4 regions of the Pectobacterium carotovorum genome follow, and region 2 is predicted to be linked to each of the others. Evidence: predicted binding sites of a transcription regulator. Region 2 holds the regulator's gene; each other region holds the start of a gene.

Region 1 (8,202 bases), on a different contig from region 2:
GACACCATGAGAATCGGGATCAGCGACAGAAAGGAAAAATAGGTAATCGCCGCGCCAAACTGGTTGCCCATGCGATCGTTGAAGCGTTCGCCCGCGCGGATCAGGTGTGCCACACTGGGAATTGCCTGAATACGAGCGGCCAGACGTTTGCTCTTGCCCAGAAACGAGAGAGGTTGCTGTGGCGATGTGTCCCCTTCTGGGGGTGACGATGTTGATTTGCGATCCGGGTCTGCCGGTACAGGCATTGCGTTTCTCCTGTGTTCGGGATTAGTTTATTAGCATAAGCTTGATTATAACCAACAATATAAGAATGTTACTTTTCGATGTTTTTCTGAACGTACGTCATACACGGACGTTAAGCGAGTGAATTTTCCATGCCAACACCTTCCCCATCCGAGCCGTCGCTGAGCGGTCTGCGCCTTAATCTGCGCATCGTTTCAATTGTGGCGTTCAACTTCGCCAGCTATTTGAATATTGGTCTGCCGTTGGCGGTGCTGCCGGGATACGTGCACGATCACCTTGGCTATAGCGCCTTCTGGGCCGGGCTGGTGATCAGCCTGCAATACTTCTCCACGCTATTGAGCCGCCCGCACGCGGGGCGTAGCGCCGATGAAAAAGGGCCGAAGAAAATCGTCGTCTGGGGGCTGGCTGGCGTCATGCTGAGCGGGGTGTTTTACCTGCTGGCTGCCTTTAGCGACGCCTCGCCGGTGATTACGCTGCTGTTATTGTGTCTCGGGCGTATCGTTCTGGGGGCCGGACAGAGTTTTGCCGGGACCGGCGCGACGCTCTGGGGAGTTGGCGTGGTGGGTTCCCGACACATCGGACGCGTAATTTCATGGAATGGTATTGCCACCTACGGCGCGATGGCGATTGGCGCACCGCTCGGCGTCTGGCTTAACCATATCGGTGGGCTAAAACTGCTCTCCGTGTGCATTATCCTGATCGCAGCGGTGGCGATTGTGCTTGCGCTGCCGCGCCCGGCGGTGCAGGTTGCGCCGGGGAAAAAGATTCCTTTTCGCGAAGTGCTGGGGAAAGTCTGGGTTTACGGCATTATTCTGGCGATCGCCTCTGCGGGTTTTGGCGTGATCGCCACCTTTATTACGCTGTTTTATGCCGATCGGAACTGGGAGGGCGCAGCGCTGACGCTGACGATTTTCAGCTGTGCTTTTGTCGGCGCACGGCTGGTGTTTCCTAACAGTATTCAGCGATTTGGCGGATTGCGCGTGGCGATGGCGTGCTTTGTGGTTGAGATCGTGGGGTTGCTGCTGGTCTGGGGCGCGACGCAACCGCTGATGGCAGAAATCGGCGCATTCCTCGCGGGGGCGGGTTTCTCTTTGGTGTTCCCGGCATTAGGCGTTGTCGCCGTTCAGGCTGTCTCGCCGCAGAATCAAGGCAGTGCGCTGGCAACCTATACCATATTTCTCGATTTGTCGCTGGGTGTCGTCGGGCCGGTGGCGGGTGTGCTGATGGCCTATACCGGTATCGCCTCTATTTATCTGGCGGCGGCGCTGCTGGGACTATGCGGTCTGGCGCTGACGTGGCGGCTGGCTCAGCGGATCGTTAACGTATAAGAGAACAACAGTAGCCACCTCGGTGGCTACTGTCCGACGATAATACCGATTATTTCAGCTTCAGGGTATGGATGATGCCTTCTGCTTCGCTCTGTGCCTGTTGCTGATTGCTGGCTGGCAGCGTGATCTGCAACGTCAGCAGTTGGTTTTCCACTTTGCCCAACACGACAGAGGAATAAGCCTGCTGCCCGCTGCTGGTAATAATGCTGTCGAGCTGTTGCAGCTTCTTGCCGTCAACGTCGATGGTTTTGTTGGTCACGACCTGAAGGTTGGCGTCACGCGTGCGCTGTTGATCTTCCAGACGTTGCGCCAGCACGGTCAACTCTTCCGTGGTGTTGTCGCCCAGAATCACGATGACCGCTTTCTGCCCATTGTCATTGGCGTAAACGTGCATGTTGTTCGCCTGCGTTCCGACTTTGCCGCTCTGGTCGCGCATATCGGCGGGCAGGGTAAACGCAATCTTGCCTTCCATTAATTCAATATTCTGACCCGCGCTGGCTTCTGCGGCAGGTTTATCTTGCGCGCCCGCTTTTGCGGCGTCATCCGTTTTGCCATCACAGGCAGCAAGCAGGCCGACAAGCAAGCCGACACCGAGGTATTTGATTACATTCGACATGGGATCCCTTTCTCTCGTTTTTGAACAGGTAATCTTTCTATACCCTAAATAATTCGAGTTTCAGGCAGGCGGCAAGGGAAGGAATCCCGATGAGCTTACTCAGGTAAGTGATTCGGGTGAGTGAACGCAGCCAACGCACATGCAACTTGAAATATGACGGGTATAAACAGGTAATAACAGTATGGCACCCTATTCAGATAGCAAAAACAAGCATTTTGTTGTTGCAAACCGTTGTTGTTGCCTGCGTTATTTTTACAAAACGATGAGTGACTTAATGAGAAAAGGCGGCGCAAATGGCCGCCCGATAGGCATTAATGGTGGCTGCGGACGGAGCGGTAGTCGGTCGAGCCTTTCTGCTCGCTCAGACGTTTGAGCACCATGTTCAGCATCACGCCGTACATCGGCAGGAAGAACGCCAGGCTGATCAGCAGCTTGAAGGCATAATCCACCATCGCGATTTCAACCCAGTTTGCTGCCATAAAGGTATCGGTGCTGCGGTAAAACGCAATGAAGAAAAAGGCCAGCGTATCGCTGAAATTACCAAACATGGTCGACACGGCCGGCGCGACCCACCACGCGCGTTTCTGGCGCAGGCGGTTGAAGACGTGAACATCCAGAATCTGGCCGAGAACATAAGCCATGAAGCTGGCGCAGGCGATACGCGCCACGACGATATTCACCTGACTTAACGCCTCGAACGACTGCCACGATCCCTGATAGAACAGACTCGACACCAGATAGGAAATCACCAGCGCAGGCACCATCACGGTCAGAATGATACGACGCGCCAGCGGTGCACCGAAAATCCGTACCGTCAGGTCAGTTGCCAGAAAAATAAACGGGAAGGTAAACGCGCCCCAGGTGGTATGAAAACCGAAAATCAATACCGGGAGCTGGACCAGATAATTACTCGACGTAATGATCAGGACATGGAACAACGATAGCCAGATCAGCGCCGTAAGCCGCTGCTGGGGAGTAAAACGATACATAATGTGACCTTTTTGGTTATTGGGGTTAGGGAACCCAAGAGATAACGTGCAGATTTATGCTGCAACGCGGCGGCATAATACGCAATTGCTTCGCTAATGCAATGTGTTTTACCGGGAAAGGATGGTTGTTTTCTGCGCAAACGTTGTCGTCGCTTGCGTCGGGAAATCCTCAGCGTAAACTAAGGCGGTTTTTTGATTCCTGCACTGAGAACGTTGATGACCGATCCCTTTACCAACCCGGATAAAACCCTTGATGCGCAGGGGCTGCGCTGCCCTGAGCCTGTGATGATGGTGCGTAAGACGGTACGCCAGATGGAAACCGGGCAAACGCTGCTGATTATTGCCGACGATCCGGCCACCACCCGCGATATTCCCGGTTTTTGTGTGTACATGGAGCATGAGCTTCTGGCACAGGAAACCGAGCAGCTTCCCTATCGGTATCTGCTGCGCAAAGGCCAATAATACTCAGTGCGTTATACCGTTCGTTGACGTGTGTGATTAGGAGAAACACGGGGATGAGGTTCCCGTAGGGAGGCCTCGCCCCGTGGTCGCTCCGTGTATCTCGATCCTTCAATCCACAGCCTGCAACGGTAATATTAGTCCCGTTTTCTCAGCAGCCGCAGCGCGTTGGCGGTGACCAGTGCCGTTGCGCCGGAATCTGCCAGCACGGCGAGCCACAGCCCGGTAATACCCAGAATGCTGGTGACCAGAAAGACGGCTTTCAGCCCCAGCGCGATGGCAATGTTCTGACGAATATTATGCTGCGTCGCCCGCGACAGGCTAATCATGGCAGCCAGCCCGGTCAGACGGCTGTGCGTGAGTGCCGCATCGGCTGTTTCCAGCGCCACATCCGTACCGCTTCCCATCGCAATCCCGATGGTTGCAGCCTTCATTGCCGGGGCGTCGTTGATGCCGTCGCCGACCATCGCCACGGGATGCTGTTTACTCAACTCGCTGACCGCCGTGACCTTATCGGCAGGAAGCAGGCTGGCGCGGTAATCGATCCCTAATGTCGCCGCAATCGCCGCCGCCGCGCGAGGATTATCGCCCGTGAGCATCACGCCTCGGATCCCCAACTGCTGCAAGGCATCCAGCGCTTCACGTGCATCGTGGCGTAGGGTATCGCTCAACGCCAGTATGCCGAGCAGGCTGTCGTCTTCTTGCACCACCACGACGGTTTTCCCTTCGTTTTCCAGTGCGTTAACACGCTGCAACCAGCCGTCATCAAGCAGATCGGGCGCGACGCGAGTCGGCGCGCTGACTTGAATCCGTTTGCCACCTATCGTGCCTTCCACGCCGATACCCGCCAGCGCTTGGCGGTTTTCTGCCAAGGGCAGGAACGTGCTGCTGGATAACGCATGCTGGACGATGGCTTTGGCAAGCGGGTGATGGGAACCCGACTCCACGGCGGCGGTGCGCGTCAGCAGCGCCGTTTCGCTAATGCCTGCGGCGGGTAACACGTCCGTCACCTGCGGTTTGCCTTCCGTTAGCGTGCCTGTCTTGTCAAATGCGATAGTCTTGATACTGCCCAGCGATTCCAGCGCTGCACCGCCTTTAATGAGCGCCCCACGGCGCGTTGCGGCAGCCAGCCCGGACGTAATCGCCGCAGGCGTTGAGATCACCAGCGCACACGGACAGCCAATTAACAGCAGCGTCAGACCGCGATAAATCCACTCTTGCCACGGCTGCGCCAGCAGTAGCGGTGGCACCAGAATTACCAGCAGCGACAGCAGCATGATGGCCGGCGTGTAATAGCGGCTGAACTTATCAAGGAAGCGTTCTATCGGCGCGCGGCGCTCTTCCGCTTCTTCTATCAGTTGCAGAATGCGGTCGATTGCGCTGTTGCCCGGCTGTGACACCACGCGCAGCTGCACGACCCGATCGACGCACAGGCTGCCGGCGGCAATTTTCTCACCCGGCGTACGCTCAATGGGTACCGACTCGCCGGTCAGGGCGCTTTCATCAAAGCTGGCGTCGCTGTTCAAGAGCTCCGCATCGGCGGGGAGTCGCCCGCCGGGCGCGACTTCAATCACATCGCCAGGAACCAGACTGGCGACAGGCACGAGACGCCGTTGCCCGTTGACGATCGCCGTGGCGTCTTCGGGAAGCAGCGCCATCAGTGCTGTTACGCCGCGCCGTGCGCGGTTTGCCGCGTAAGACTCCAGGTATTCGCCCAGCATAAACAGCAGCAAAATGACCGTGGCTTCGGTGGTAGCGCCAATCAAGAGCGCCCCGATGGAAGCCACGCTCATCAGCGTTTCAATCGCGAAGGGCGTGCCCGTGCGAATGAGCTGCACCGCTTTTTTCAGGATCGGCACCAGCCCGACAATCGTGGTCGCGATAAACGCGATCTGCCCGCCGCGCTCGCTTAGCAGGGAAAGCCCCCAGCTTGCAGCAGCCAGCAAAGTGAAAAGTATTAAGAAACCATATTCATGTACGAAACGGCGTACGGTAGAGGGTTCTGGTGGGGCGAGGGGGAGTGCGGTGTCCTGCAAGGTGAAGCCAGCTTGCTGAACGGCGTGTTGAACCTGAGGACGAATATCGGTGTAGGCATCAACAACCAATTTTTCGGTGGCGAACAGCACTTTGGCTTGTTCAATTCCGGTGAGATTTTTTACTGCATTTTCGATTTTACGTGCGCAGCTGGGACAATCCATCCCGCTGATTTTCCAGCTGAAACGCTGGTTGGATCGGGGCCTGTCGCTGTCTCCGCCGTCGGGGTCGTCTGAATCCGCGCTACCGCCGCTGTCTGATGAATGCTGCTCTGTGCTACACGCGCTCTGTACGGTGGCATCAGACGTGTGTTTCGTTGAACAGCAGCTGTGGTCTGCGTGAGTCGAATGCTGCGCGTGTTCATTGCAGCAGCTTTTTGTATGTTGCGCGGTTTTGCGCGACGCGTGGTGAACGCCGTTATTGCAGCAGGCTGACTTTTCAGCGCTGTGGTGGTGCTGATGAGAGTGCATCTTTTCCTCCTGGGTTATTAGTGATAGCGATTCTCATCAGGAACTTTACACCGCCGCTCAATGCTTAGCCAGACTTTCGTGAGCGCCGTCAACGTCAGAAATAGAGGGAGCGAACAATCAGGAAATGGCCGCCAAAATAGCCCGCTGCCACAATCGCCTGATGGGCGCGGAACGGAAAACGGTAATGGTGAATCAGCCAGGCTGCATGGGCGATAAACAGCAGTACGGTGCCGGTCAGCAGGGAGAAATTTGCGTTTGTTCCCAGCGCAAAATACCGCTCGCCGGCAATCCAGACCATCAGCGTGGTCATGATGATGAATGCGCAGGCGGGCCAGCGCTGTGCTTCCAATCGCCCCCAGATAATCGCGATCAGGATCGCGGCCAGAATGACGAGCGTTAATGCCAGCGGCCAGAAGAATGTGAGCGCGATTTGTCCGGTAAAAAAGCTAATGGTGTAGAGCAGATGGGAGAGGAAATAAGCACCAAATGCGTAAAGCAGACGCTGAGTCGGTAGCAACAGCAAAGTGTCTGCGACCAGCGTTGCCAGCAGCCCCAGCACAATCAAATAGCCCGGCACGCCAAGCAGCGGTGTCTGCCAGGCCAGCGCCAGCAGCAGTAGCATCGTGACCGGTTTGAATAACCAACGTTGCCACGTTGGACCACGGTAGCTGGCGTCCACATATAACCAACCAGAAAAAAGCACAGCAATAAATGACCAAAGCATAGCGTGTCCTTTTTGTGTTTTTGTTTGTGTCAGGATAAAAATAAACCGTTCTTTATTCAGTGTAGGGGATTGTGAGGAAGTTAAACAACACGTCGTGAGACGGATGCGACTTCTGTGAGCTTCATGGTATGTTATCGCCTGTTTTTATTGTAGATGGGCGCCGTTAAGTCTCGAAGGGAGCATTGTGTTGAATGAGTAATGAGTCCGCGCTTTATTGTATTCAATTTATAAATAACGGTAAAAATTACCAGCTTTACGTGCGTGAGTTGGTGCAGAGCAGCCTGTTCGGTTTTATTGAAATTGCCGACTTCGTGTTTGATAGCCAGTCTGCGGTGTTGGTTGACCCATCAACCGAGAAACTGAAAACGGAATTTTCCGGCGTTAGCCGCAGTTTTATCCCCCTACAGGCGATCATCCGTATTGATGCCGTGACGGAAAAAGGCAGCGCTCGCATTTCTGATTTAGGCGATAACGTGACCGCGTTTCCGTATCTTCCCGGCAAGAAACCCTGATGAATGACTTCCCCTGGCTGTTGGCGTTGGCCGTTGGCGCGATTTTGGTGCTGGCGGCGCGGCAGTATCGGCGCCAACGTGACCGGGAAGCACAGAATGATGCGGCCCCGCTGCGTATTGTGGCCGCAGAGGTGAAGCACAAACGCGAGTTTCCCCGTAGCCGTCGGCGTGCGCGCGAGCATCAGGTGATGGTCGTAGAGGACATGCTTTATGAGGTCACGTTCAGGCCGATTGCCAGCGGCACGACTATCACGTTGCGCCTTGAGAACGCGGATTACCACCAGCTTGATACCGGTATGCAGGGATCGTTGCAGCTAAAGGGCACGCGCTTTATCCGCTTTGTGCCCCAGCAGAAGTAGCGGTTACGACTTCGGCGGCTTAGGCTGCTTTCTCTGCCACGCCAGCAGTTCAAACACGCCAAAAAGGAAAATACGTGCCTGAAGTGCGCGGTTCAGCGCGGGGCTGTCTTTCGGCTGGCTGGATTTTAACAGCAGCAGTTGAAAACCATGCATCAGGATCATAAACACCATCGCCACGGTCATGAAGATATTCAACGGTCTGGGAAACGGCTGAATCAGGTTGAGCAACAAAAATCCCCACACGCCCAGCATCAGTAGCCTGCCAAGGTTAATCAAAATCATCTCTTACCCTTACGCTGCTGCGAAGATTATTGACGGATATATAAACGGTAGGCGACCTGACCCGCAATTTTCTCACGGTGCAGTTGCCAATTCTCCGGGATGGTCAGTTGCGCATTTTCCGCCTCGGTTTCCACGTAAATCCACGCGTCTGGCGCCAGCCAACCCTGTTGTTCCAGCAGGGCAAGC
Region 2 (8,202 bases):
TGCCCCTCTGGGATAAAAAGAGAACACCGATAACAACCGTTACGTCGAGAATAAAAGTAGCACGTTAACACGCTGAATTATTAAATTTTTTGCGTTTTTGCCACACGGGCTAGGTTTTAACCAAATGAGGGTTTTTGATAATATTTGCTACAAAAAAAGCCACTTCTCGTGCTATTTACTCCTCTGTTTATACGCAATTTAAGCGCACTATTATATTCTGAAAAAAAGAGTAAAAAGAGTGGCATGCTACACTGAGCCAGACCATAATTTATTGGTATAACACTGCGTCGGCCGCGGCTGAGCCAGCCCGACATATTCGCTATTAAGGAGTTTGTATATGATGAAGCGTTTACTTGTGGTTACCCTTGCAGGTATCACGCTGGCTGGTTGTGCTAATACCAGTACACTTTCAGGTGATGTTTACAGTGCATCCGAAGCTAAACAGGTGCAAACCGTGACTTACGGTACGATTGTTTCTACGCGCCCGGTTCAGATTCAGGCGGGGGAAGATTCTAACGTGATCGGCGCACTGGGCGGTGCCGTACTAGGTGGTTTCCTGGGCAACACGGTCGGCGGCGGTACTGGTCGTAGTCTGGCGACAGCAGCCGGTGCAGTAGCGGGTGGGGTCGCGGGTCAAAGCGCAACGAGTGCACTGAACCGCACACAGGGCGTAGAACTGGAAATTCGCCGTGATGACGGCAGTACCATTATGGTGGTACAGAAACAAGGCGATACGAAATTCAGCGCGGGTCAACGTGTTGCTATGGCCAGCAATGGCCGCAGTATCACTGTTTCTCCACGCTGATGCTGTGTGACGATCGCCGCCATCCGCGGCGATCGTCACAACGAATAATCAACTCCCGGAATGAATAACCAATAATCGATACTGGTAATATTGCCGGGATTTAATTCTCCCTCTGCGTAACCCAAATTTAGCTACGCTTGATTCTCATGTAATGCCAATATATTTTTCTCAAGGCGCGCAACCAGCAGCGCTAATTCATCAACCTGCTCCGGCGTAATTCCAAATAATACTTCACTACGTGTATGGCTAATTACGCCATTGACTGCCTGTATGATCGGCTCTGCTGATTCGGTCAGCATAATACGTTTTGCCCGACGATCGTGCGCACAAACGTGGCGAGTGATTAACCCTTTTTCCTCAAGCTGATCCAGTGTTCGGACTAATGAGGGTTGCTCAATACCTATCGCTTTGGCCAGTTGAATCTGCGATTGGCCAGGGGGTAAATGGTATATGTTATGCAGCGTAACCCAGTGCGTCTGGGTCAGTTCAAGTGGTTTTAACCGATGATCGACTAGCGCACGCCATACGCGCACCAGACGGGCTAAATCAGATCCTAATGGCAATTCCATCACCTCTCCTTATTGTTAGCACGCTAAGTTATATCCCTGGATTGCAATCAACTCTGATTTATAAAATAAGAAACGACTTTATTGTTGTAAAAATAGAACCATCGTGAAATGGATTCTATCAAATAAAAGTCTTTTAAAAATGATCTCAGGCTTATTTTATTCAATCGAACGCTCCTGCGTTGCTTAAACAAAATTTCACGTAAATAGATCATCTAAGACAAGATGACTTAAAACAACGATGGCTGACGGGACTCTACTGGCGTATCGGTTTTCTCTAAACGCTGTGACCGTTTCATTCTCTGCCGACACAAACGCAGCACATCCTGTTTCTGCGCATCACTCATTTGGCCCCAACTAAAGCGCTCATTACGACTGCGAAAGCAACCGCGACAATACCCGCCTTCATCCGCCTGACAAATACCACGGCATGGATTAGGGACAACAAAGAGTTCAAGTTGCTCTGGCACAACACCTCCTGCTACAACTCTATTTATTGAAGCCCTGTTCTTTACCGCTGGCAAGCCCAAACGGACAGCCACAATGAAAATAATTAGGTAACCGTTGTAATAACTGACGATTTTTTTACACGCCAGGCGGTCTAAAAATGACCCAACGCGCTATTTACCCCTCCTGTTAGTACGTTTTAACACAAACCTCACCATAGTGTCGCATTTTTAGCATCATCCCAACAGCTTGGACTCGGCAGAGCCACAACGCTATACTTCCCTTTTGTTGCACTTTTTAACGAGGACACTATGCGTTTACTTCACACCATGCTGCGTGTTGGCGATTTACAACGTTCTATCGATTTCTATACTCAGATTCTGGGAATGCGCGTGCTGCGCACCAGCGAGAATACCGAATACAAATACACGCTGGCTTTCGTCGGTTATACCGAAGAGAGCGAAGGTGCAGTTATCGAACTGACCTACAACTGGGGCGTCGACAGCTATGAGCTGGGCAACGCCTATGGTCATATCGCGCTGGGCGTTGACGATGTTGCCGCAACCTGCGAGCGTATCCGCAAAGCAGGTGGCAATGTCACGCGCGAAGCTGGTCCGGTCAAAGGCGGCACAACCGTCATCGCGTTCATTGAAGATCCAGACGGCTATAAAATCGAACTGATCGAAAACGCCCATGCGGGTAACGGCATCGGCCATTAATCTCCTGCATTCTACAGGTGCTGCATCGGCACCTGTCCTCCCCCTTCTTCTGCCACCTCCACCGTTTGAACGGCAACGGTATGCTGCATCTCCAGTCAAAATTTGCAATAATGCGCGCTGCGTTTTGCTAACAACTAAGAGACAAATGGCTGATAAAAGTGATCTGAACGCCCTGAGCGGCCGTTTTCGTGGGTTTTACCCGGTAGTGATTGATGTTGAAACCGCCGGATTTAATGCGAAAACCGATGCCTTGCTGGAAGTTGCGGCAGTAACATTAAAAATGGATCAAGACGGTTGGTTACAGCCAGATGAAACGCTACATTTTCATGTTGAACCATTCGAAGGCGCGATCCTCGAACCCGCCGCGCTGGCGTTTAACGGCATTGATCCCACCAACCCACTACGCGGTGCCGTGAGCGAATATGATGCGCTGCATGAAATTTTCAAAGTCGTGCGTAAAGGGATCAAGGATCAAGGCTGCAACCGCGCCATTATCGTGGCGCATAATGCCACCTTCGATCACAGTTTCATGATGGCGGCAGCGGAGCGCTGTAGCCTAAAACGCAACCCGTTCCACCCTTTCGCAACCTTCGATACCGCGGCACTCAGCGGGCTGGTGTTAGGCCAAACCGTTCTGGCGAAAGCCTGTATTACCGCGGGTATTGCGTTTGACTCCAGCCAGGCACACTCAGCACTGTATGATACCAATCAGACGGCATTGCTGTTCTGTGAGCTGGTTAACCGCTGGAAACGTCTGGGCGGGTGGCCGATTGCGCTGGAAGAAAACTCGCTGGAAGACGCGTCAGCCGAAGACTGAAAAAACGGAAAAGCCAGAGATCAAAAAACGGGTGCCATAAGGCACCCGCTGGAAGGATTTACGCTCGCATCGTAACAACATTTGGCATCGTCATTACGTCAAAAGAAAACATTACTCTTGATCGGTCTGCTGCGCTTTGTATTTGTCAGCCGTTTCTTTGATCAGCGGTTGCAGTTCGCCACGCTGAAACATTTCAACCACGATATCACAACCGCCAATCAGCTCACCGTCAACCCACAGCTGTGGGAATGTCGGCCAGTTCGCGTATTTTGGCAGCTCAGCGCGGATATCCGGGTTCTGTAAAATATCAACATACGCAAAACGCTCGCCACATGCAGACAACGCCTGAACCGTCTGTGCGGAAAAACCGCAGCTTGGCAATTTCGGGGAGCCTTTCATGTACAGCAGAATCGGGTTTTCAGCAATTTGGCGCTGAATTTTTTCAATTGTCGGTGTCGTCATCTTCTTGCTTCCTTAAACCTTATAGGATGGCTAACGTCCAAAACGCTAGCCATGAGCCGCCGTCAGAGATACTACGACAGCGACATTGACTCAGTGATATTGTACCGATGCCACTGGCCACAAAAAAACGCCATTTTTTGTAGGGGTATTTTCCCTGCAAGTTATTCGCCCTTGATGAAATCAACACCAGAAAGCGTTGATAAATCAATCAAAAAAACAACTATTAACGTTTTTTCACTATTCTGTATGAATAAAGCGACCATGCCCACTTTTTTATGCCGCCGTTTTCAGGAATACTGTGCGGATTGAGCGAGTTAAGGATTATGTTCGGTCACTTTTATTATGCGCTTATTTATTACTCTTTTTATATTATTTTTCAGCAATCTATCCCTGAACGTCGTTCAGGCTGCGCCGCATACCCCGCATTCTGCGCCGAAGAAAAGCACCGTTGAAGAAACCAATAAGAAAAGCCGTCAGACAAAGGGTAATGCTAAATCACCGACACCGATCAAAAGCAAAAAACCAGAACCTACCGCAGCTAGCACAAAAACCAAACCCCGCAGCGCGAACAAATCAACAGAAAAAAAACCGTCACGGACGCAAAGCAGCACGCCCGCGCTAGTGAAAAAAAATCTCAAAAAGCTGAAGCCTGAAGAAGATAAGCAAACAACGGCACAGGCCAGAGTCAAAACTGGGCTGAAGAAGACCGCGCTCAAGGGAAAAGCGGATAAAAATCCGGCCCCCACTGAAAAAGGAATGGCGCTGAGCGCAGCGCATAAAAAACGTTATCAACATGCCAAAACGACAGCAATGAATAAGCTGATGAGCCAAATAGGCAAGCCTTACCACTGGGGCGGCTCATCTCCCTTTACCGGATTCGACTGTAGCGGACTGGTCTATTACGCGTATAAAGATGTCGTTAAGATCCAAATTCCACGCACTGCTAACGAAATGTATCACCTGCGTGATGCCGCTCCGATCAAAAAGAGCGAGCTGGAAAGTGGCGATTTGGTCTTCTTCCGCATCAATAATCGTGGCGCAGCCGATCACGTCGGGGTTTATCTGGGAGAAGGGAAATTTATCCAGTCGCCGCGTACAGGTTCAGATATTCGAATCAGCAAGCTGAGTGAAGATTATTGGCAGGAACACTACGTTGGCGCGCGTCGCGTAGTGACACCGCAGACGATTCGTTAAAAAACAGGTTCGGTATCGAAGAAGAACGATTCAGACACGTTTATGTATACAACATCAACGTGTCTGAATACCTCACCGGTGCAGAGGCGCCGTTCGGTTAGTTCAGCACCGCAATAAAACTAAACGCGATGATCACAGCCAACGAGCCAACGGTTGTCAGTAAAGACATCTTCAGATCTGTATCCATAAACTACTCCTTATTAGCGAACAAATTTAGCTGAAAATTTCACCTGAAAGCGTCATCTGAAAAAAGACACCGCCATTCACAGCCGAACCCATTTAGGCAGTTAAAGCTACAAATAATAGGGTTATTACGATTCTTTCATAATTCCAGTGAAAAATCTCGGACGAATGCATCACTAATAGTATAAATTAGCCCTTTCCCTTTCATGATAAATCGGACACAATCCGCTGTTTATGAAAGCGCTGCGTATCGGTCGAAAAACGTCAACCCAGATCCCTTCGGTATAACATTCGGCATTCTCCTTCTGAAATCCTGTTTTTTAGCTTAGAAGAAGAACATTAAACGTAGGCAAACGATTAACAATATACTTACGTCTGTAACAGGTAAGTTCAGGAGTCATTTTTAGATGGCAACGATTAAAGATGTGGCAAAGCGTGCTGGCGTTTCTACCACAACCGTATCGCACGTGATCAATAAAACACGTTTCGTCGCCGAAGAGACTAAGGCAGCCGTCAGGGCGGCAATCAAAGAATTGCACTATTCGCCCAGCGCCGTCGCCCGCAGCCTCAAAGTTAATCACACCAAATCAATCGGTTTGCTGGCCACATCCAGCGAAGCCCCCTATTTCGCCGAGATCATCGAAGCCGTCGAAAACAGCTGCTATGCCAAAGGCTATACGCTGGTACTGTGTAATTCGCATAACGACATTGGTAAACAGCGCGCTTATCTCTCCATGCTGGCGCAAAAACGCGTCGACGGCCTGCTGGTAATGTGCGCCGAATATCCACCTGAGCTGTTGGCTATGCTGGAAGACTATCGCAGCATCCCGATGGTCGTGATGGACTGGGGCCAGATGCACAGCGATTTTACCGATACGATTATCGATAACGCCTTTGAAGGCGGTTATATGGCAGGTCGCTACCTGATCGAACGCGGTCATCGGGATATCGGTGCCATTCCCGGTATTCAAGAACGTAACACCGGCAGCGGGCGCTACCTCGGCTTTTTAAAAGCGCTGAAAGAAGCTGACATCACCGTACGCGAAGAGTGGGTTGTTCAGGGCGATTTCGAGCCGGAATCTGGTTATAAAGCCATGCATCAAATTCTCGCGCAGAAACAGCGGCCAACGGCCGTATTCTGCGGTGGCGATATCATGGCGATGGGCGCTATCTGTGCGGCAGACGAACTGGGTCTGCGCGTGCCGCAGGATATTTCGGTGATCGGTTATGACAACGTGCGCCACGCGCGTTTCTTTACGCCTGCGCTGACCACCATTCATCAGCCGAAAGAGCGTCTGGGGCAGTCCGCCTTTGCGATGCTGCTGGATCGCATTACCAGTAAGCGAGAAGATGCGCACGTGATCGAAGTGCATCCGACCCTGATAGAACGCCGCTCGGTTGCAGACGGCCCTTACCTCGACTATCGCCGCTAGCCGCGAGTTCTGTACAGACGATTTTCTTATTCCTGTCTGCTTCCCCTCTCTGCTTCAGCCCGCTCTCTTGTAGGCTGGCTGAAGCCGTTCTAATTCTATACCCTAAATAATTCGAGTTGCATGAAGGCGGCAAGCGAGGGAATCCCGATGAGCTTACTCAAGTAAGTGATTCGGGTGAGCGAACGTAGCCAACGTACATGCGGCTTGAAGTATGACGGGTATAATACCGTGTTTCATTTTCTCTGGTGACAGCCGATACCTCGGCTGCGATAAGTGTTGTCCTGGTGTGTTTTACGATACTTTTACATAAAGTTAAGGAGACATGATGGGTTTACCTTATACAGAAGAATGGGATGACGATATCGCGCCCTGGTTCCACATCGTGCAAGACATGTTGAATACCGCAGATATCACCATCAACGGCCCCCGCCCTTTTGACATCCGCGTGACTCATCCCGGTTTTTTTAAACGTGCTATGCGCGAGGGATCGCTGGGGCTGGGAGAAAGTTACATGGATGGCTGGTGGGAGTGTGAACGGCTGGATATGTTTTCCCATCGCGTCCTGCGGGCGGGGCTGGAGGCTAAGTTACCCCGTCGCCTGCACGATCTCACGCGGGTCGCCCTCTCCCGCGTCACGAATTTGCAATCCCGCAGGCGTGCTCAGGTTGTCGGTAAAGCCCATTACGATTTAGGTAATGATCTCTTTACCCTGATGCTGGATCCTTATATGCAATATTCCTGCGCCTATTGGAAACAGGCACAAACGCTGGAACAGGCGCAGGAAGATAAACTCGCTATGATCTGCGAAAAGCTCCAGCTCAAATCGGGGATGACGCTGCTGGATATCGGCTGCGGCTGGGGCGGGCTTGCCGAGTTCGCGGCGCGTCACTACGGCGTTTCGGTTTATGGCATCACCATTTCCAAAGAGCAGCAAATGCTGGCACAGCAGCGCTGTCAGAATCTGAACGTCACCATTGAACGACAGGATTACCGCGATCTCGATCGGCAATTTGACCGCGTAGTATCGGTTGGCATGTTTGAACACGTCGGGCCGCGCAACTATGACCGCTATTTTCGCGTCGTACGGCGTAACCTAAAGCCTAACGGACTGTTTCTGCTGCATACCATCGGGGCCAATAAGACCGATCCGCATGTCGATCCCTGGATTCATAAATACATCTTCCCCAACGGCTGCATCCCTTCCATACAGCACATTGCGCAGGCGAGCGAGCCTTACATGGTGATGGAGGACTGGCACAATTTCGGTGCCGATTACGATCGCACATTAATGGCGTGGCATACGCGCTTTCAGCAAAGCTGGCCACTGCTTTCCACACGCTACCCTGCCCGCTTCCGCCGGATGTTCAGCTACTACCTGAACCTCTGCGCTGGTGCCTTCAGAGCAAGAACACTCCAGCTCTGGCAAGTCGTGTTCAGTCTGGATGGGATCGAGGGTGGATTACGCGTTTCACGCTGACAGAAAAGAAAAAACCGGACGAGGTTATTCGTCCGGTTTACAAGAACAGGCAACGAGGAAATTACTCTTCTTTGCCCAGGTCGCTCGCCTGCTTGCTGG
Region 3 (8,202 bases), 1.5 Mb from region 2:
ACGGGGATAAAGTGCATTAGAAATCGACGCTGGCGCGTAGCACCACCTGACGCGGCTCGCCGATGGCGACGCGCAGATTGTTACCGCTGGATGGATAATAGGTCTGGTCGAACAGGTTCTTCACGTTGAGCTGCCATTTCACTTTGTAGCCGTTGAGCGGCAGGCTATAGGCAACAAACGCATCGGCGACGGTGTAATCATCCAAATAGAAGGTGTTTGCTGCATCACCCGCGCGGCGGCTGACATAGCGCGCACCTGCACCTGCACGCAGATCGTCACCGGCTGCCAGGCCAATGTTGCCGAAGTCCTGTGTCAAGAACAGTGAGGCGGTATGACGGGCTGCATTGGGCATGCGTTTACCGGTGTTTTCCGGGTCAGCAGTGACGTGAGCATCGGTGTAGGCATAAGAACCGATCAGGCTCAATGAATCGGTGAGGCTACCCGCCAGATCCAGTTCAACACCCTGCGAGCGCACTTTCCCTGCTGTACGGTAAAGATTGTCATCAACCTTGACCATGACGTTTTGTTTTTCAATATCGAACAGGGCTACGTTACCGGTAATACGATTGGGCAGATCCAGTTTGGCGCCAATTTCGTAAGATTTGCCGATTTCAGGCGGCAGGGCACCGATATTATTGGCAATATTGCTGTTAGGCTTAAATGAGCCGCTGTAGCTGGCATAGAGCGATGAATACGACGTCAGGCTGTAAATGATGCCCGCACGTGGCACAACGCGATGGTATGAGCTGTCCGTGTTGGTGATGAAAGGACGCCCTTTACCTGCCATTACATCGAATGTGTCATAACGCAGACCGCCCAGTAACTGCCAGCGGTCGTTAAGACGGATAGCATCCTGCATAAAGAATGCCTTGCTGTCGATATTTTCACGCTGATCGCTGTCTTTCGCGTTAACGGCGGTAGAGGCGGGAAGCTGGCCGTATACGGGGTTATAGATGTTGAATCCTGAAGTCGCTGTGCCGCGAATCATATCGCCACGGAATGTTCTATCGGCTTCATAATCAAACCCAAACAGTAACTGGTGATTGATTCGGCCCCAGTCAACGTCGCCATTCAGCGTGAGCTGGACAATTTGCGCCTGGCTATGTGCATAGCCTGTAGCGTCTGGCTGGCGTGTCAGGACTCCCGTATTGGCATTGTATTTCGTGGCGCGCGCCTGATTGTCGCTGTAGCGGTTGCGGTTGTACGAGTAGGTCAGGCTGCTTTTCCAGCGGTCATTCAGGTTGCGATCAACCTGCATGGTGACGCTGTCCTGATCGCCGCGTGTCGCATTGTAGCTTTCATCAAAGCGGCGGTCGCGCGGTGTATTAACCGGCTTGCCTGTCTTCGGATCGATAAGGGTGCCGCGATCGAAAGGTGTCAGGTATTCCATATGTTCGTAGGATACGCGCACCGTGGTGTCTTCGCCGTACCACATTAGCGATGGAGCCACTGTCGTCTGGCGGTTACGCCCGAAGTTGCGCCAGTAGTCGGTTTCATCATGATCGACCACCATCCGGTAAGCCAAACCAGACGTGCCTAACGGGCCAGTGACATCAAGCTGTCCGCCGCCGCCCTTGAAGCTACTTCCCCAGCCTTCAATGTGCGTTTTCTGTACCAGTTCAGGCTTTTTGCTGATGATATTGATCACGCCGCCGGGCTCGCCCATGCCGTAGAGCATGGAGGCTGGGCCTTTCAGCACTTCGACGCGCTCGCTGCTGGGCGTGAAGTTGCGCGCCTGAATGGAGCGCACACCGTCACGAAAGATTGAACCGTCGCGATTATCGCCGAAGCCACGTTTGATGACGGCATCTTGCGTGCCGCCCAGCGTATTCGACTGGGTGATACCGCTGACGTTATACAGTGCTTCATCAATATTGCGTACAGCACGATCGTCGAGTACCTGAGTCGGAACGACGTTGACGGCCTGTGGAACATCCAACAGGCGGCTTTCGGTGCGAGTGCCTGTCACGGTTTTATGCGGCTGATAGCCGGTCTCTTTTCCTGCCTGAGCACCCGTGGTGGCACTTACCACCATAGTGTCTTCTTTGCCATCAACGATGGCTGCCTGAATGCTAAACGGCAACAGCGCCAGCAGCGGCCAGCCGTGGCGGAACGCGGCCTTTTTTATAAAAAACTTATTCATGCGAAATCTGACTCCAATAAATCCCTGAAAATTCAAGAGGTAAAAACTGTTGATAGAGTTGTTGTAGTGTTTGTTGCGGATCGATATCAGTAAACCGATCCGGGTAGAGCGCTTTGGCAAACATTTCGACCATCACGACGTGGTACGGGCTGAGGTAGAAGTTGTGCCACATGCTCCAGGCTCGGCCTGTTTGCACGGCTTGCAGGTGAGACAAAATAGGTTCCTGGCGGATAAGCGTGTCGAAGCTCTCTTTCGCCTGTGCGGCGTTAACCAGCGGGCCGAGCATCAAACTGGAGAAGCGTTTGCCTTCCGGCCCGGCCATGCCGGTGGCGATGTAGACATCGGGATTGGCGGCTAGCACGTGCTCCGGGCTCAATTCCCCGTAGACGCTGCTGATGGTGCCGCTGGCAATATTCTCGCCGCCGGCGAAAGTCAGCAGGTCGCCAAGGCTGCCGCCGACCGCCGTGGTACAGCAGGTGTCTCGTCTGCCCAGATGCAGATGCAGCATGACCGTCGGTTTTTTGCCATGGTATTGCGCGATACGCTGGCGAATCACGTCCATATGCTGCTGATAGAAATTGCTGAAGGCGGTAGCGCGCTGAGGCTGATTCAGCACCTCGCCGAGCAGGCGAATACTGGGCAACGTGTTATTAAGCAGGTCGATGCGCAGATCGACATAAATAAATGGGATCCCGGCACGAGTCAGCGTTTGTTGCAGCAAATCTTCATTGGTCGCGTTTTTTGCCAACCGAGGAAGAATGACCAGATCGGGTTTTAGCGGCAGCAGCATCTCTGCGTTCATCGCTTGCAGGCTGCCGTTACCTAACAGTGGGATCTGGTTAAGCTGTGGGAACTTTTCGGTATAGCGTGACCAGCTTTGTGCATCGTAGCGCGCCATATCGCCCGGCCAGCCGACGACATGCTTTGCCGGGTTATCAGGCTGAAGCAGCGCCAGCGTATACAGCATGCGACTCTCGCCCAGAATGATGCGCTGGGGGCTATCTGGGATCTCCACCTGTCGACCCAAAATGTCAGTGACGGTTTTTGCCTGCAAAAGCGGGCTGAGAAAAAGCAGGCAAAGCAGTAAGGCAGTACGCATGATGGAGTTCACAGAATTTAGGATGGGGAAAGATAATCATTGTCATTTTCGTTTTCAACCGATGAAAAGTACGTGTAATTTCGGTTGAGGGAAATCTTCTTTTTTATCCGAGGCTTAGTGATTTTTTTTCGTAAAGATTAGTAAATATTTAAAGCGTAGAGAGAGGCGTGAAAACAGCGGTGCTTCGCGTGGATAGGAAAAGAAAGAGGCAAAGAAGAATAAGCAATATAGGGAAGTAAGGCTCCGAGGAGAGCCTTACTAAGATGATGAACAGACAGAATTACTCGGCGGCGTAGCCCTGCGGTGGAATACGCACGCTGTCCAGCCAGGCTTCATTATCCCGCATCACCAGTCTGCCATTCAGGAACCAGTTAATGACCATCGGATAAATCGTGTGCTCGTGCGTTTTTACGCGCTCGCTCAGGCTTTCTTCGGTGTCGTCACTAAATACAGGTACCTTCGCTTGCAGAATCAGTGGGCCGCCGTCCAGTTCATCGGTGACAAAATGTACGGAAGTTCCATGTTCCCGATCGCCATTTTCCAGCGCCTTGCGGTGCGTATGCAGGCCGGGATACTTAGGTAGCAGAGAAGGGTGAATGTTCAGCATTTTGCCGGCAAACTGGGCAACAAAGTCCGGGCTAAGAATCCGCATGTAGCCTGCTAAGATCACCAGCGCCGGATCATATTGCTCAATTTCGTTTGCTAGTGCGGCATCAAATGCAGCACGGTCGGCAAAGTCTTCAGGGTTCAGGACGCACGTAGGAATATCCGCATTCTGTGCGCGTTCTAGCCCGTACGCCTCCGCATTATTACTGAATACGGCGGCGATCTTTCCCTTGAGGCGTCCGTTCTTACAGGCGTCAATCAACGCCTGTAAGTTGCTTCCATGACCTGAAATCAGCACAACGATGTTTTTCATCAGTTAATAACCACTGCGTCTCCGGCATCGGTTTGAGTAATGACGCCGATTTTCCATGCGTTTTCGCCGCTGCTGTTGAGTAATGCAACGGCCTCGTCTGCCTGTTCGGTTGGCAGTGCGATGATCATACCAACACCGCAGTTAAAAGTGCGATACATTTCGTGGCGGCTGACATTCCCAGCCTGTTGCAGCCAGTTGAAAACCGCAGGCCATTGCCAGCTGGATTCGTCGATAGTCGCCTGCATACCTTCTGGCAGAACGCGTGGGATATTTTCCCAGAAGCCGCCGCCAGTCAGGTGAGAAATCGCATGGACGTCCACTTTCTCAATCAGGGACAGTATGGATTTCACGTAGATTTTGGTCGGTGCCAACAGGTGATCGGCCAGCGGTTTGCCTTCCAGTTCGAACTGCTCTGGATCAGTTTTGCTGACTTCAAGCACTTTGCGTACCAGAGAATAGCCGTTTGAGTGTGGGCCGCTGGACGCGAGGGCAACCAGAACATCGCCGTTCTGGACTTTGCTGCCGTCGATGATTTCTGATTTTTCTACAACACCGACGCAGAAGCCAGCAACGTCGTAGTCTTCGCCGTGGTACATGCCCGGCATTTCGGCAGTTTCGCCACCGACCAGCGCACAGCCTGATTGCTTACAGCCTTCCGCGATACCGGTAATCACGCTGGCAGCGGTATCGACATCCAGTTTGCCCGTGGCGTAATAGTCGAGGAAGAACAGCGGCTCAGCGCCCTGAACCACCAGATCGTTTACGCACATCGCAACCAGATCGATACCAATCGTATCGTGGCGCTTCAGATCCATCGCCAGGCGCAGTTTGGTGCCGACTCCGTCAGTGCCGGAAACCAGAATCGGTTCGCGGTATTTTTGCGGTAAGGCGCACAAGGCACCGAAACCACCCAATCCACCCATAACTTCCGGGCGACGGGTCTGTTTCACTACACCTTTGATACGGTCGACCAATGCATTGCCTGCATCGATATCCACGCCTGCGTCTTTATAGCTGAGAGAGGTTTTGTCGGTCACTGCTGAGTCCCCACGAAGGTTACGGGTCGTATTCAGAAAACACGGTATTATTTAGAAAACATACTGTGGTAAAAATAGTGCGCGCTAATTCTAACAGTGTAGGCAATCGTTTGCGAGTGATGAGTCATCGGCTGGCTATTTTTCGTTGATGGCGACAATTTCTCTTCTCGGTTGATCTGGATCAGGCTTAATCATATGGCGCTAAGTAAAAAAGGCGGTATAATCCCGCGATTTTTTTTACGACGGGCTCTCGTGCCCGCCGCCCTGCGGGCCGCCGCAAGCGGTGTTTAAAAACGCGCTTGGCGTTTTTGTCCGTCCACTAGCCGATGGGGAGATAATGATGAAGATCGTCGAGGTGAAACACCCACTCGTCAAACACAAACTGGGTTTGATGCGTGAGAACGATATTAGCACTAAGCGTTTTCGTGAGCTGGCTTCCGAAGTGGGAAGTTTGCTGACTTACGAAGCAACGGCCGATCTGGCAACCGAAAAGGTCACCATTGATGGCTGGTGCGGTCCGGTTGAAGTCGATCAGATCAAAGGCAAGAAAATTACCGTCGTACCGATTCTGCGTGCAGGGTTGGGAATGATGGAAGGCGTGCTGGAAAATGTCCCTAGCGCGCGTATCAGCGTTGTCGGCATCTACCGTGATGAAGAAACGCTGGAACCTGTTCCTTATTTCCAGAAGTTGGTTTCCAATATCGAAGAGCGCATGGCGCTGGTGGTTGACCCAATGCTGGCGACCGGCGGCTCAATGATCGCGACGATCGATCTGCTGAAAAAAGCAGGCTGCCACAGCATTAAGGTGTTGGTGTTGGTCGCGGCTCCAGAAGGGATTGCCGCACTGGAAAAAGCTCACCCGGATATTGAGCTTTACACAGCATCCATCGATAAAGGCCTCAACGAGCAGGGTTACATCATGCCGGGCCTGGGCGATGCGGGCGATAAAATATTTGGTACGAAATAACAGGTAAGCCGACTTATTAGTCGGCTTTTTTTTGGCGGGAACCTAAGTATTCCCTATGGTTTGCCATAGCCCGTGTTACGTCACACGCGGCTCTTTTATACATCAGCAGTCACCATTTTCCTGCTTCACTACGGTGGGGCGGGGTGCGTCTGGCTGTGATAATAAGTGCGGGTCTACCTGCACACATAAATAGCAACACTAGATAACAACACTACAGAGGATATTGAAGATGACTCGTCGCGCCATCGGGGTAAGTGAACGACCACCCTTGTTACAAACCATCCCGTTGAGTTTCCAGCATCTGTTTGCGATGTTTGGCGCTACCGTACTGGTACCCATTCTGTTCAAGATCAATCCGGCAACCGTACTGTTATTCAACGGTGTCGGTACGCTGCTGTATTTATTCATTTGTAAGGGAAAAATCCCGGCATACCTGGGATCGAGCTTCGCGTTCATTTCTCCGGTTTTACTGCTGCTACCGCTGGGGTACGAAGTCGCGCTGGGTGGTTTCATCATGTGCGGCGTGTTGTTCTGTCTCGTGGCGCTGATTGTTAAGAAAGCGGGGACTGGCTGGTTGAATGTGCTGTTTCCGCCTGCGGCGATGGGGGCGATTGTTGCGGTTATCGGCCTTGAGCTGGCTGGTGTGGCGGCGGGAATGGCCGGGCTGCTGCCTGCCGATGGCGCTTCTGTCGATTCCACTGCGGTGACAATTTCACTGGCGACGCTGGCGATCACCATTCTGGGATCGGTGCTGTTTCGCGGTTTCCTGGCGATCATTCCGATTCTGATCGGGGTACTGGCAGGTTATGCGCTGTCGTTCGCGCTGGGCGTGGTGGATTTGACCCCGATTCGTGAAGCGCACTGGTTCGCGATGCCGACATTCTATACGCCGCGCTTTGAGTGGTTTGCCATTCTGGCGATTCTGCCTGCGGCGCTGGTGGTGATTGCAGAGCACGTCGGCCATCTGGTGGTGACGGCGAATATCGTGAAGAAAGATCTGATGCGTGAACCGGGGCTGCACCGCTCCATGTTCGCCAACGGCATTTCTACCGTGCTGTCCGGTTTCTTTGGCTCCACGCCGAACACGACCTACGGCGAAAACATCGGTGTGCTGGCGATTACCAAAGTGTACAGCACCTGGGTGATCGGCGGTGCAGCAATCCTCGCGATTCTGCTTTCCTGCGTGGGCAAACTGGCGGCGGCGATTCAGGCTGTACCCGTTCCCGTCATGGGCGGCGTATCGCTGTTGCTGTACGGCGTGATTGGGGCGTCTGGTATTCGCGTACTGATTGAATCCAAAGTGGATTACAACAAAGCGCAAAACCTGATCCTGACCTCCGTGATCCTGATCATCGGCGTTAGCGGCGCGAAAGTGCATCTGGGCGCGACCGAGCTGAAAGGCATGGCGCTGGCGACCGTTGTCGGTATCGGGATGAGTCTGGTATTTAAGGTTATTAGCCTGTTCCGCAAAGAGGAAGAGATCCTCGATGCGCCGGAAGAGAACGACGTACGTCCATAACCGCGTCAGTTTCCCTGTTGAGGCCGTGCATATCGCGTCCTCAACAGGGCCCGGTTTCTGTGATAAACTCGATCCGATTTCCTGCCCGTTTTGCTTGAGGTGATTCTGAACACGCCGGCACAGCTTTCATTGCCACTCTACTTACCCGATGACGAAACATTTGCCAGTTTCTATCCGGGTGAAAACGCGTCTCTTCTTGCCGCCATTAATAATGCTCTGCATCAGGAGCATGGCAGCTACATCTATTTCTGGTCACGTGAAGGGGGCGGGCGCAGCCATCTGCTGCATGCTGCCTGCGCTGAACTGTCGCGCCAGGAACGCGCGGTGGGCTATGTGCCGTTAGATAAACGCGCCTATTTTGTGCCGGACGTGCTGGAAGGCATGGAACAACTGGCGCTGGTGTGTATCGATAACATCGAATCGATTGCGGGTGATGAAGAGTGGGAAATGGCGGTGTTTAATCTGTATAACCGCATTCAGGAAACAGGACGTGCCCGGTTGTTGATTACCGGCGATCG
Region 4 (8,202 bases), on a different contig from region 2:
GAAGAACGTGACACGCGCGGGTTCATTTCAATTACAATCAGACGACCTGTCTTCGGGTTCACCGAGAACTGGACGTTAGAACCGCCGGTTTCTACGCCGATTTCACGCAGTACCGCCATCGAGGCGTTACGCATGATTTGATATTCTTTATCGGTCAGCGTTTGCGCAGGTGCAACGGTGATGGAGTCTCCGGTGTGGATCCCCATCGCATCGAAGTTCTCGATGGAGCAGACGATGATGCAGTTGTCGTTCTTATCACGCACCACTTCCATCTCGTACTCTTTCCAACCGATCAGCGATTCATCGATCAACAGCTCTTTGGTTGGTGACAGATCCAGACCGCGTTCGCAGATCTCTTCAAACTCTTCACGGTTGTAAGCGATACCCCCACCGGTGCCGCCCATCGTAAAGGAAGGACGGATGATGCACGGGAAGCCGACGTCGGCCGCGACAGCCAGCGCTTCTTCCATATTGTGTGCAATGCCGGAACGCGCGGTATCCAGACCGATCTTCTTCATCGCGACGTCAAAGCGGCGGCGATCTTCTGCTTTATCAATCGCATCCGCCGTTGCACCAATCATGGTGACGCCGAATTCGGCCAGCACGCCCTGACGTTCCAGCTCCAGCGCACAGTTCAGCGCGGTCTGGCCGCCCATCGTTGGCAGCACCGCGTCTGGACGCTCTTTTTCAATGATTTTGCGCACCACTTCCCAGTGAATCGGCTCGATGTAGGTCGCATCGGCCATTTCCGGGTCGGTCATGATGGTTGCTGGATTGGAGTTCACCAGAATAACGCGGTAACCCTCTTCACGCAGCGCTTTACAGGCTTGTGCACCCGAGTAGTCAAACTCACACGCCTGGCCGATAACAATCGGGCCTGCGCCCAGAATCAGGATGCTTTTAATATCTGTACGTTTTGGCATTTTCTCGCTCCTGATTATTTAGCTGAAGAACGGTAAGTCTGAATCAAGTCAATAAAGTGGTCGAACAGTGGCGCAGCATCATGCGGGCCAGGGCTCGCTTCAGGGTGTCCCTGGAAGCTGAACGCTGGCTTATCCGTGCGGTGAATCCCCTGAACCGTGTGGTCAAACAGGGATTTATGCGTGACGCGCAGCGTGTCAGGCAGATTATCTTCATCAACCGCAAAGCCGTGGTTCTGTGCGGTGATCATCACGCAGTTGTTATCCAGATCTTTTACCGGATGGTTGCCGCCGTGGTGACCCAGCTTCATTTTGATGGTCTTCGCACCGCTCGCCAACGCCAGCAGTTGGTGACCCAAGCAGATACCGAATACCGGAATATCCGTTTCCAGGAAGGTTTTGATCGCGCGAATCGCGTAGTCACACGGCTCTGGGTCGCCCGGGCCGTTAGAAAGGAAAATACCGTCTGGATTCAACTTCAGCACATCTTCGGCAGGTGTCTGCGCCGGAACAACCGTCAGGCGGCAGCCGCGATCCACCAGCATACGCAAAATGTTGCGTTTCACACCGTAGTCATAAGCCACTACGTGGTAAGGCAGTTCGCTTTCGTTTTTCGCCGCAGGCAATTCACCTTCCAGCGTCCAGCTTCCCTGTAACCAGCTGTAGCTTTCTGCCGTCGTCACTTCTTTTGCCAGATCCATTCCCTTCAACCCAGGGAAGGCTTTCGCTTTCTCCAGCGCGACAGCGGCATCCGGCGCATCGCCCGCGATGATGCAGCCATTCTGCGCGCCTTTTTCACGCAGCAGACGGGTCAGTTTACGGGTATCGATATCAGCAATGGCGACGATGTTGTTGCGTTTGAGGTATTCAGACAGGCTTTCTTCACTACGGTAGTTGCTGGCAATCAGAGGTAAATCGCGAATAACCAGACCTTGAGCCTGTACAGAGGGGGATTCTTCATCGTTGGCATTGGCGCCGACATTACCGATATGGGGATAAGTGAGAGTGACAATCTGGCGGGAATAGGAAGGATCAGTAAGGATTTCTTGATAACCGGTCATCGACGTATTGAAGACCACTTCCCCCACTGCCGACCCTTCTGCCCCAATGGCCCGACCGTGGAATTGGGTTCCGTCTTCCAGAACCAATAGCGCTGACTTAATCAAAACACCCTCCAAGGAATAAACAATCACGTTATTTGCATATTAATTCAGATTCGAGCCACTAAATCAATGCAAAAACTACCTGTAAGGCCAATTTTTGGCAAATTGGGCGCATTTTAATGATGGTCTTCCTGATTGTCTACCCAAACCGCTTTTTTTCTCTTATTTTTATGCTTTCCGAAATAAATAGCCGCCCACTGACGTAAAAAACCACATCAACTTAGGTAAGTAAACGGTTGCGAGGCAACATCGTTAAAATAAGGATAACAAATCGCCAGCAAAGGGCATTTCAGGAGTAAAGGGGAAGTATTGCCGCTAAAAACACGAATAAAAAACAGATAAAAACAAATAATAGTAAAAAATTTAAACCAAAAGCTTAAAAATAAAGGTGATATTAAAAATAATCACCTTTATCAGTAAGATATAATTTTTTATAAAAAATTAAAAACTATAAATCATCCAGATAAAGCACATCTCTCATATCGAAAAGACCGCTTTCTTTCGAACCAATCCAGATAGCGGCTCTTACCGCACCATTGGCAAACGTCATACGGCTGGATGCCTTGTGGGTAATCTCAACGCGCTCGCCAATATCCGCAAACATCGCCGTATGTTCACCGACAATGTCACCCGCCCGCACGGTCGCAAAACCAATGCTTTTCGGATCGCGTTCACCGGTATGACCTTCACGCGCATACACGGCACAAGACTTCAGATCGCGTCCCAGCGCATCGGCAATCGCTTCGCCCATCGCCAGCGCGGTGCCAGACGGCGCATCCACTTTGTGGCGATGGTGTGCTTCGATGATTTCGATATCAGTATAGTCGCCCATGACCTTCGCCGCTTTTTCCAGCAGCTTCAGCATAACATTGACGCCAACGCTGAAGTTCGCGGCAAACACAATTCCGATATCTTGTGCAGCCTGCTTAATCGCCGCCTTCCCTGCGTCATCAAAGCCGGTTGTCCCAATAATCATGCCCTTACGGTGCTGACGACAAAATGCCAAATGCGCTAAGGTGCCTTCCGGACGGGTGAAGTCGATCAAGATATCGAAATCATTCTGTACGGCATCCAGGCTTTCATTCACGGTAATACCATTTTTACCCAGCCCGGCGAGTTCACCTGCATCGCTGCCTATCAGAGACGAACCAGAACGTTCCAGCGCCGCGCCCAATACCACGCCGTCCATTTGCTCGATGGCCTGAATCAGCTGGCGTCCCATACGGCCGCCCGCACCTACAACCGCAATACGGATGGATGAATCCTTCATAATGTCTCTCTCTTTTTGATCCTGACGACATAAAAATAACATCAGGTTAACGGGCACTGCGCACTATCGCCAGCGGATTTACCGCCAGATTAGAAAATACTGTTTGAAGCCGCAGAAAATCAGCAAAACTGTCTCATCACAGGCAGCAGAATCGCGTCTGGAAGCGATGAAAAACCGTGATGCGTTTGAAGACATGCAGGGAAGGTTAAAAATAAACCACATGACATAACGCATAAAAATTCATTTTTATGCATTAACATTTTCATGAGTGAATACAGGGGAGAGATATGCCCTAAATAATTCGAGTTTCAGGAAGGCGGCAAGAGAAGGACAAATTCGTCGGGAACGAATTTGACCAGCCAACGGCTGGCCTCCGGTGAGAGACAGGATGTCTCTCATTTCATCCCGATGAGCTTACTCAGGTAAGTGATTCGGGTGACTGACAAATCTGCCAGAGGCAGATTTGAACGCTGCTTGCAGCGGCCCCAGCGGGCGAGGTCCACGTAAGTGGACCGAGTAGCGCGGCCAACGCACATGCAACTTGAAGTATGACGGGCATAACAGCGGTAGGGCCGAAGCCCTACCACAGAAACAGCGTTAATCTACCTGTTTGACTTCAACACGCAGCTCTTTCGGCACTTCAAAGACGATGTTTTCTTCACGCCCCTGCATTTCAACGGCAACCTTGCCGCCTAATGCTTTCAGGCGCTGAATCACCTGTTGTACCAGGATATCCGGTGCGGATGCGCCTGCGGTTACCCCAACATGCGAAGCGCCCTCTACCCATGACTCCTGGATATCTTCGGCTGAATCAATCAGATAAGCCGCTTTCCCCGCTCTCTGTGCCAATTCAGCAAGACGGTTAGAGTTTGAGGAATTTTTAGAGCCCACAACAAACACGACATCCGCCTTATCCGACAAATGGCGAACCGCTTCCTGACGATTGGTCGTGGCATAGCAGATATCATCTTTACGCGGCCCGACAATCTGCGGAAAACGTTCGCGCAACGCATCAATCACCGCATAGGTATCATCAACAGAAAGCGTGGTTTGCGTCATAAAGCACAGGTTGCTTTCGTCTTTTACCTGTAGCTGCCAGACATCCTCGGGGGATTCCACCAGATACATGCCACCATCCGCATTGCTGTACTGACCCATCGTCCCTTCAACTTCAGGGTGTCCGGCATGCCCAATAAGAATCGCTTCTACACCTTTCTTACTGGCTCTGGCCACTTCCATATGCACTTTGGTTACCAGCGGGCAGGTGGCATCGAATACCGTCAGGTCACGGCTTTTTGCTTCATTGCGTACCGCTTGCGAAACGCCATGTGCCGAGAAAATCAGAATCGCACCGTCCGGCACGTCTTCAATCTGCTCAATAAAAATGGCACCACGTTCGCGCAACCCGTTAACCACATAACGGTTATGTACCACTTCATGACGGACGTAGATCGGCGTACCAAAAAGCTCCAGCGCGCGCTCCACAATGCTGATAGCACGATCGACACCGGCACAAAAGCCGCGTGGATTAGCCAGCAGGATCTGCATGGGACACCTCCTGTTGTACGGGATCGATATCCAGCACTTCGAGATCGAAGGTAATCGCCTGACCGGACAGAGGATGATTGAAATCCACGGTGACCGATTCCTCGGTCACATCGCGGATAATCCCCGGCATATCATTCCCGGCAACGCCGCTGAACAGCATAATGGTGCCAACATCCGGCACGCCGGTCTGGGCGAAATCACGACGCAAGAAGAACTGGATCAGGTTTGGATTGGTCGGCCCAAAGGCCGACTCCGGCGGCAGCGTAAACTTGCGCTTATCGCCACGTTTCAATCCCAACAGATTTTGTTCCAGCGCGTCAGACAGGCTGCTATCGCCAAGGCGGAACAGCGCTGGCTTGCCGCGCTCACGCGTAGACTCGGCCGTGGAGCCATCCTCCAGCGTGAGAATAAAATGCACCAGCAGCGCGCTGTTGTGCTGCACAGTCTCGGACATCAGTGACCCTTTTGCTTAACGGTATCAGTATCATCATGCGTACTGAAAAACCCTTCCAGTACGATGAGCGCCGCACCAATACAGATGGCGGTATCGGCCAGGTTAAACGTGGCAAAGTGCCAGTCACCGACATAGAAATCGATGAAATCGACGACAAACCCATGCCATGTCCGATCAAACAGATTGCCCAACGCACCGCCGATAATCAGCGAATACGCAATGTTATTCAGCCTGTGTTTGACGCTGCCACGGTACATCATCACCAGCAGCGCAACCACGATAGCAATCGCGATACCGGCAAAGAACCAGCGTTGCCAGCCGCCTTTATCCGCCAGGAAGCTGAATGCTGCGCCGTAGTTACGGGCGTAATGCAGATTCAGAGAAGGCATAACTGGTACCGTATCCCCCAGCGCAAAGTGGGCAAGAATCCACTGCTTGCTGCCAAGATCGATAACTAAAACCAGCACCGCCAGCCAGAGCCAGCGCAGTCCACTCGAACAGATCTTATTCATCAGACAAATTTACGCTCTTCGCCGTTACCGCCCACGTTAGTCGCACAGCGACCACACACTTCAGGATGATCGGCATTACTACCGATATCCGTCTCGTAATGCCAGCAGCGTGGACACTTGTGCCCTTCTGCCTCACTTAAGGCAATTTTCAGTCCGGTGAGTTCCGTTGCCTGCGCGCTATCCGGCGCATTTTCATAACGTTCTACCAGCGCTTTTGACGTCAACAGCGCGAAGTGCAGTTCCTGACGCAGCTGGTTCAGTTTGCCCGCCAGATTGGCATCGGCGTACAGCGTGACAGAGGCTTCCAGCGATCCGCCGATGCGCTTGTCATTACGTGCCTGCTCGATGACTTTGTTCACTTCGCTACGCACTTTCAGGACATCCGCCCAGAACGCATCGTTCATGGTTTCTGCGCTATCCAACGAGAACAGACCGTCATACCACTCTTCGGTAAAGACGTACTGTGCACGCTCGCCCGGCAGGTAGTTCCAGATCTCATCCGCGGTGAAGGACATAATCGGCGCCATCCAGCGAACCAATGCTTCAGAGATATGGTACAGCGCGGTCTGGCAGCTACGGCGCGCAACGCTATCGCCTTTGGCCGTGTACTGACGATCTTTAATGATATCCAGATAGAACGAACCCATTTCGATCGAGCAGAACTGCATCAGGCGTTGTACAACGCGGTGGAAATCATAGCTTTCATACGCTTCGAGGATCTCTTCCTGCGCCGCTTTCGCACAGCCGACCGCCCAGCGATCCAGCACGACCATATCTTCTGGTTTCACCATATGTTGCTGTGGATCGAACCCATTCAGGTTCGCCAGCAGGAAACGCGCGGTGTTACGGATACGACGATAGGCATCGGCAGAACGCTTCAGGATCTCATCAGATACGGCGATTTCACCGGAGTAATCTGTTGAACCGATCCACAGACGCAGAATGTCAGCACCCAGCTTATTCATCACGTCCTGCGGACTCACGGTATTCCCGATCGACTTGGACATTTTGCGGCCCTGACCATCAACGGTGAAACCGTGAGTCAGTACCTGACGATAAGGCGCTTTGCCTTTGATCGCCGTTGAGATCATCAGGGAAGACATGAACCAGCCACGATGCTGGTCAGACCCTTCCAGATACATATCCGCCGCGTGACCGCCGAATTCAGGGCGAACGTCCACGACAGACGCGTGCGTCGATCCAGAATCGAACCATACGTCCAGCGTGTCCGGCACTTTGACGTAGTTGTCAGCGTCTGCGCCCAAGATATCGGCCGGATCGAGATCCCACCATGCCTGAATGCCGTCGGCTTCAACACGTTTCGCCACCGCTTCAATCAGTTCAGCGGTACGCGGATGCAGCTCTTCTGTCTCTTTGTGGACGAACAGCGACATTGGCACGCCCCAGGTACGCTGACGGGAGATACACCAGTCAGGACGGTTCGCAACCATCGCTTCGATACGCGCCTGACCCCAATCCGGGATCCACTGCACGCCTTTTATTTCAGACAGCGACTGCTTACGCAGGCCTTTCTGATCCATGCTGACAAACCATTGTGGCGTGGCACGGAAAATGATCGGCGACTTATGACGCCAGCAGCACGGGTAGCTGTGCTGTAATTTCTCTACGTGCAGCAACATGCCTTTTTCACGCAGGATTTCAACGATCAGATCGTTGGCTTTGAAAACGAATTTGCCGTCCAGTTCAGGATAGGTGCCGCTCAGGTAGCAGCCATTCGGCCCAACCGGGTTAGCGATTTCCAGATTGTATTTCTGGCTGATCACATAGTCGTCAGGACCGTGACCACCGGCGGTATGCACCGCACCTGTACCCGCATCCAGCGTCACGTGCTCGCCCAGAATGGCCGGTACGTCGAAGTTCAGGAACGGGTGTTTGAAACGCAGCAACTCAAGATCCGCGCCTTTGCAATCGCACAGAACCTGCCACTGGCTGATGCCAGCGCGCTTCATCACGCTTTCAACCAGATCGGCCGCCAGAATCAGCGCCTGACCGTCAATTTGCACCAGCTGATAGGCAAATTCCGCATTCAGCGAGATCGCACGGTTTGCTGGCAGCGTCCACGGCGTCGTCGTCCAGATCACCAGTGAAACGGGGCCGTCTACGCTCTTCACGCCAAATTTGGCTAATACCGCCGCCACGTCGCTGGCGTTAAATGCCACATCAATGGATGGAGAGGTTTTGTCGTAATATTCGACTTCTGCTTCCGCCAGCGCGGAACCGCAGTCCGCACACCAGTGAACCGGCTTCGCCCCCTTATGCAGGTGACCGTTTTCAATGATGCGGCCCAGCGCACGAATGATGTTCGCTTCAGTTT

What was found. Region 2 encodes PurR, which represses purine synthesis genes. Its sites were predicted from a motif close to CANGCAAACGTTTGCNTG; they were not measured.
Positions count from the first base shown of each region.
Region 1: tusA (sulfurtransferase TusA) is a predicted target of PurR. The motif match lies at 3,310-3,327, and genes of this name have one in related genera.
Region 3: purM (phosphoribosylformylglycinamidine cyclo-ligase) is a predicted target of PurR. The motif match lies at 5,298-5,315, and genes of this name have one in related genera.
Region 4: carA (glutamine-hydrolyzing carbamoyl-phosphate synthase small subunit) is a predicted target of PurR. The motif match lies at 2,309-2,326, and genes of this name have one in related genera.

Region 1 covers NZ_JAXAFK010000004.1:105,283-113,484, reverse strand. Annotated here, with positions in the region: gene yhjD (inner membrane protein YhjD) at 1-245, opposite strand, end outside; gene R9X49_RS17655 (MFS transporter) at 375-1,571, shown strand; gene R9X49_RS17650 (DcrB family lipoprotein) at 1,621-2,187, opposite strand; gene R9X49_RS17645 (7-cyano-7-deazaguanine/7-aminomethyl-7-deazaguanine transporter) at 2,499-3,176, opposite strand; gene tusA (sulfurtransferase TusA) at 3,393-3,638, shown strand; gene R9X49_RS17635 (zinc/cadmium/mercury/lead-transporting ATPase) at 3,773-6,139, opposite strand; gene R9X49_RS17630 (lysoplasmalogenase) at 6,234-6,863, opposite strand; gene R9X49_RS17625 (DUF1820 family protein) at 7,055-7,375, shown strand; gene R9X49_RS17620 (DUF2500 domain-containing protein) at 7,375-7,734, shown strand; gene R9X49_RS17615 (DUF1145 family protein) at 7,738-8,016, opposite strand; gene rsmD (16S rRNA (guanine(966)-N(2))-methyltransferase) at 8,043-8,202, opposite strand, start outside.
Region 2 covers NZ_JAXAFK010000001.1:1,983,883-1,992,084, forward strand. Annotated here, with positions in the region: gene R9X49_RS08750 (glycine zipper 2TM domain-containing protein) at 338-805, shown strand; gene slyA (transcriptional regulator SlyA) at 937-1,374, opposite strand; gene R9X49_RS08760 (DUF1289 domain-containing protein) at 1,602-1,841, opposite strand; gene gloA (lactoylglutathione lyase) at 2,130-2,537, shown strand; gene rnt (ribonuclease T) at 2,683-3,354, shown strand; gene R9X49_RS08775 (Grx4 family monothiol glutaredoxin) at 3,466-3,816, opposite strand; gene R9X49_RS08780 (C40 family peptidase) at 4,159-5,010, shown strand; gene R9X49_RS08785 (YnhF family membrane protein) at 5,108-5,197, opposite strand; gene purR (HTH-type transcriptional repressor PurR) at 5,601-6,626, shown strand; gene cfa (cyclopropane fatty acyl phospholipid synthase) at 6,952-8,103, shown strand; gene R9X49_RS08800 (riboflavin synthase subunit alpha) at 8,165-8,202, opposite strand, start outside.
Region 3 covers NZ_JAXAFK010000001.1:452,976-461,177, forward strand. Annotated here, with positions in the region: gene R9X49_RS01880 (TonB-dependent siderophore receptor) at 17-2,143, opposite strand; gene R9X49_RS01885 (ABC transporter substrate-binding protein) at 2,136-3,242, opposite strand; gene purN (phosphoribosylglycinamide formyltransferase) at 3,523-4,161, opposite strand; gene purM (phosphoribosylformylglycinamidine cyclo-ligase) at 4,161-5,198, opposite strand; gene upp (uracil phosphoribosyltransferase) at 5,539-6,165, shown strand; gene uraA (uracil permease) at 6,395-7,684, shown strand; gene hda (DnaA inactivator Hda) at 7,784-8,202, shown strand, end outside.
Region 4 covers NZ_JAXAFK010000003.1:400,523-408,724, forward strand. Annotated here, with positions in the region: gene carB (carbamoyl-phosphate synthase large subunit) at 1-923, opposite strand, end outside; gene carA (glutamine-hydrolyzing carbamoyl-phosphate synthase small subunit) at 938-2,086, opposite strand; gene dapB (4-hydroxy-tetrahydrodipicolinate reductase) at 2,532-3,353, opposite strand; gene ispH (4-hydroxy-3-methylbut-2-enyl diphosphate reductase) at 3,951-4,901, opposite strand; gene fkpB (FKBP-type peptidyl-prolyl cis-trans isomerase) at 4,882-5,355, opposite strand; gene lspA (signal peptidase II) at 5,355-5,870, opposite strand; gene ileS (isoleucine--tRNA ligase) at 5,867-8,202, opposite strand, start outside.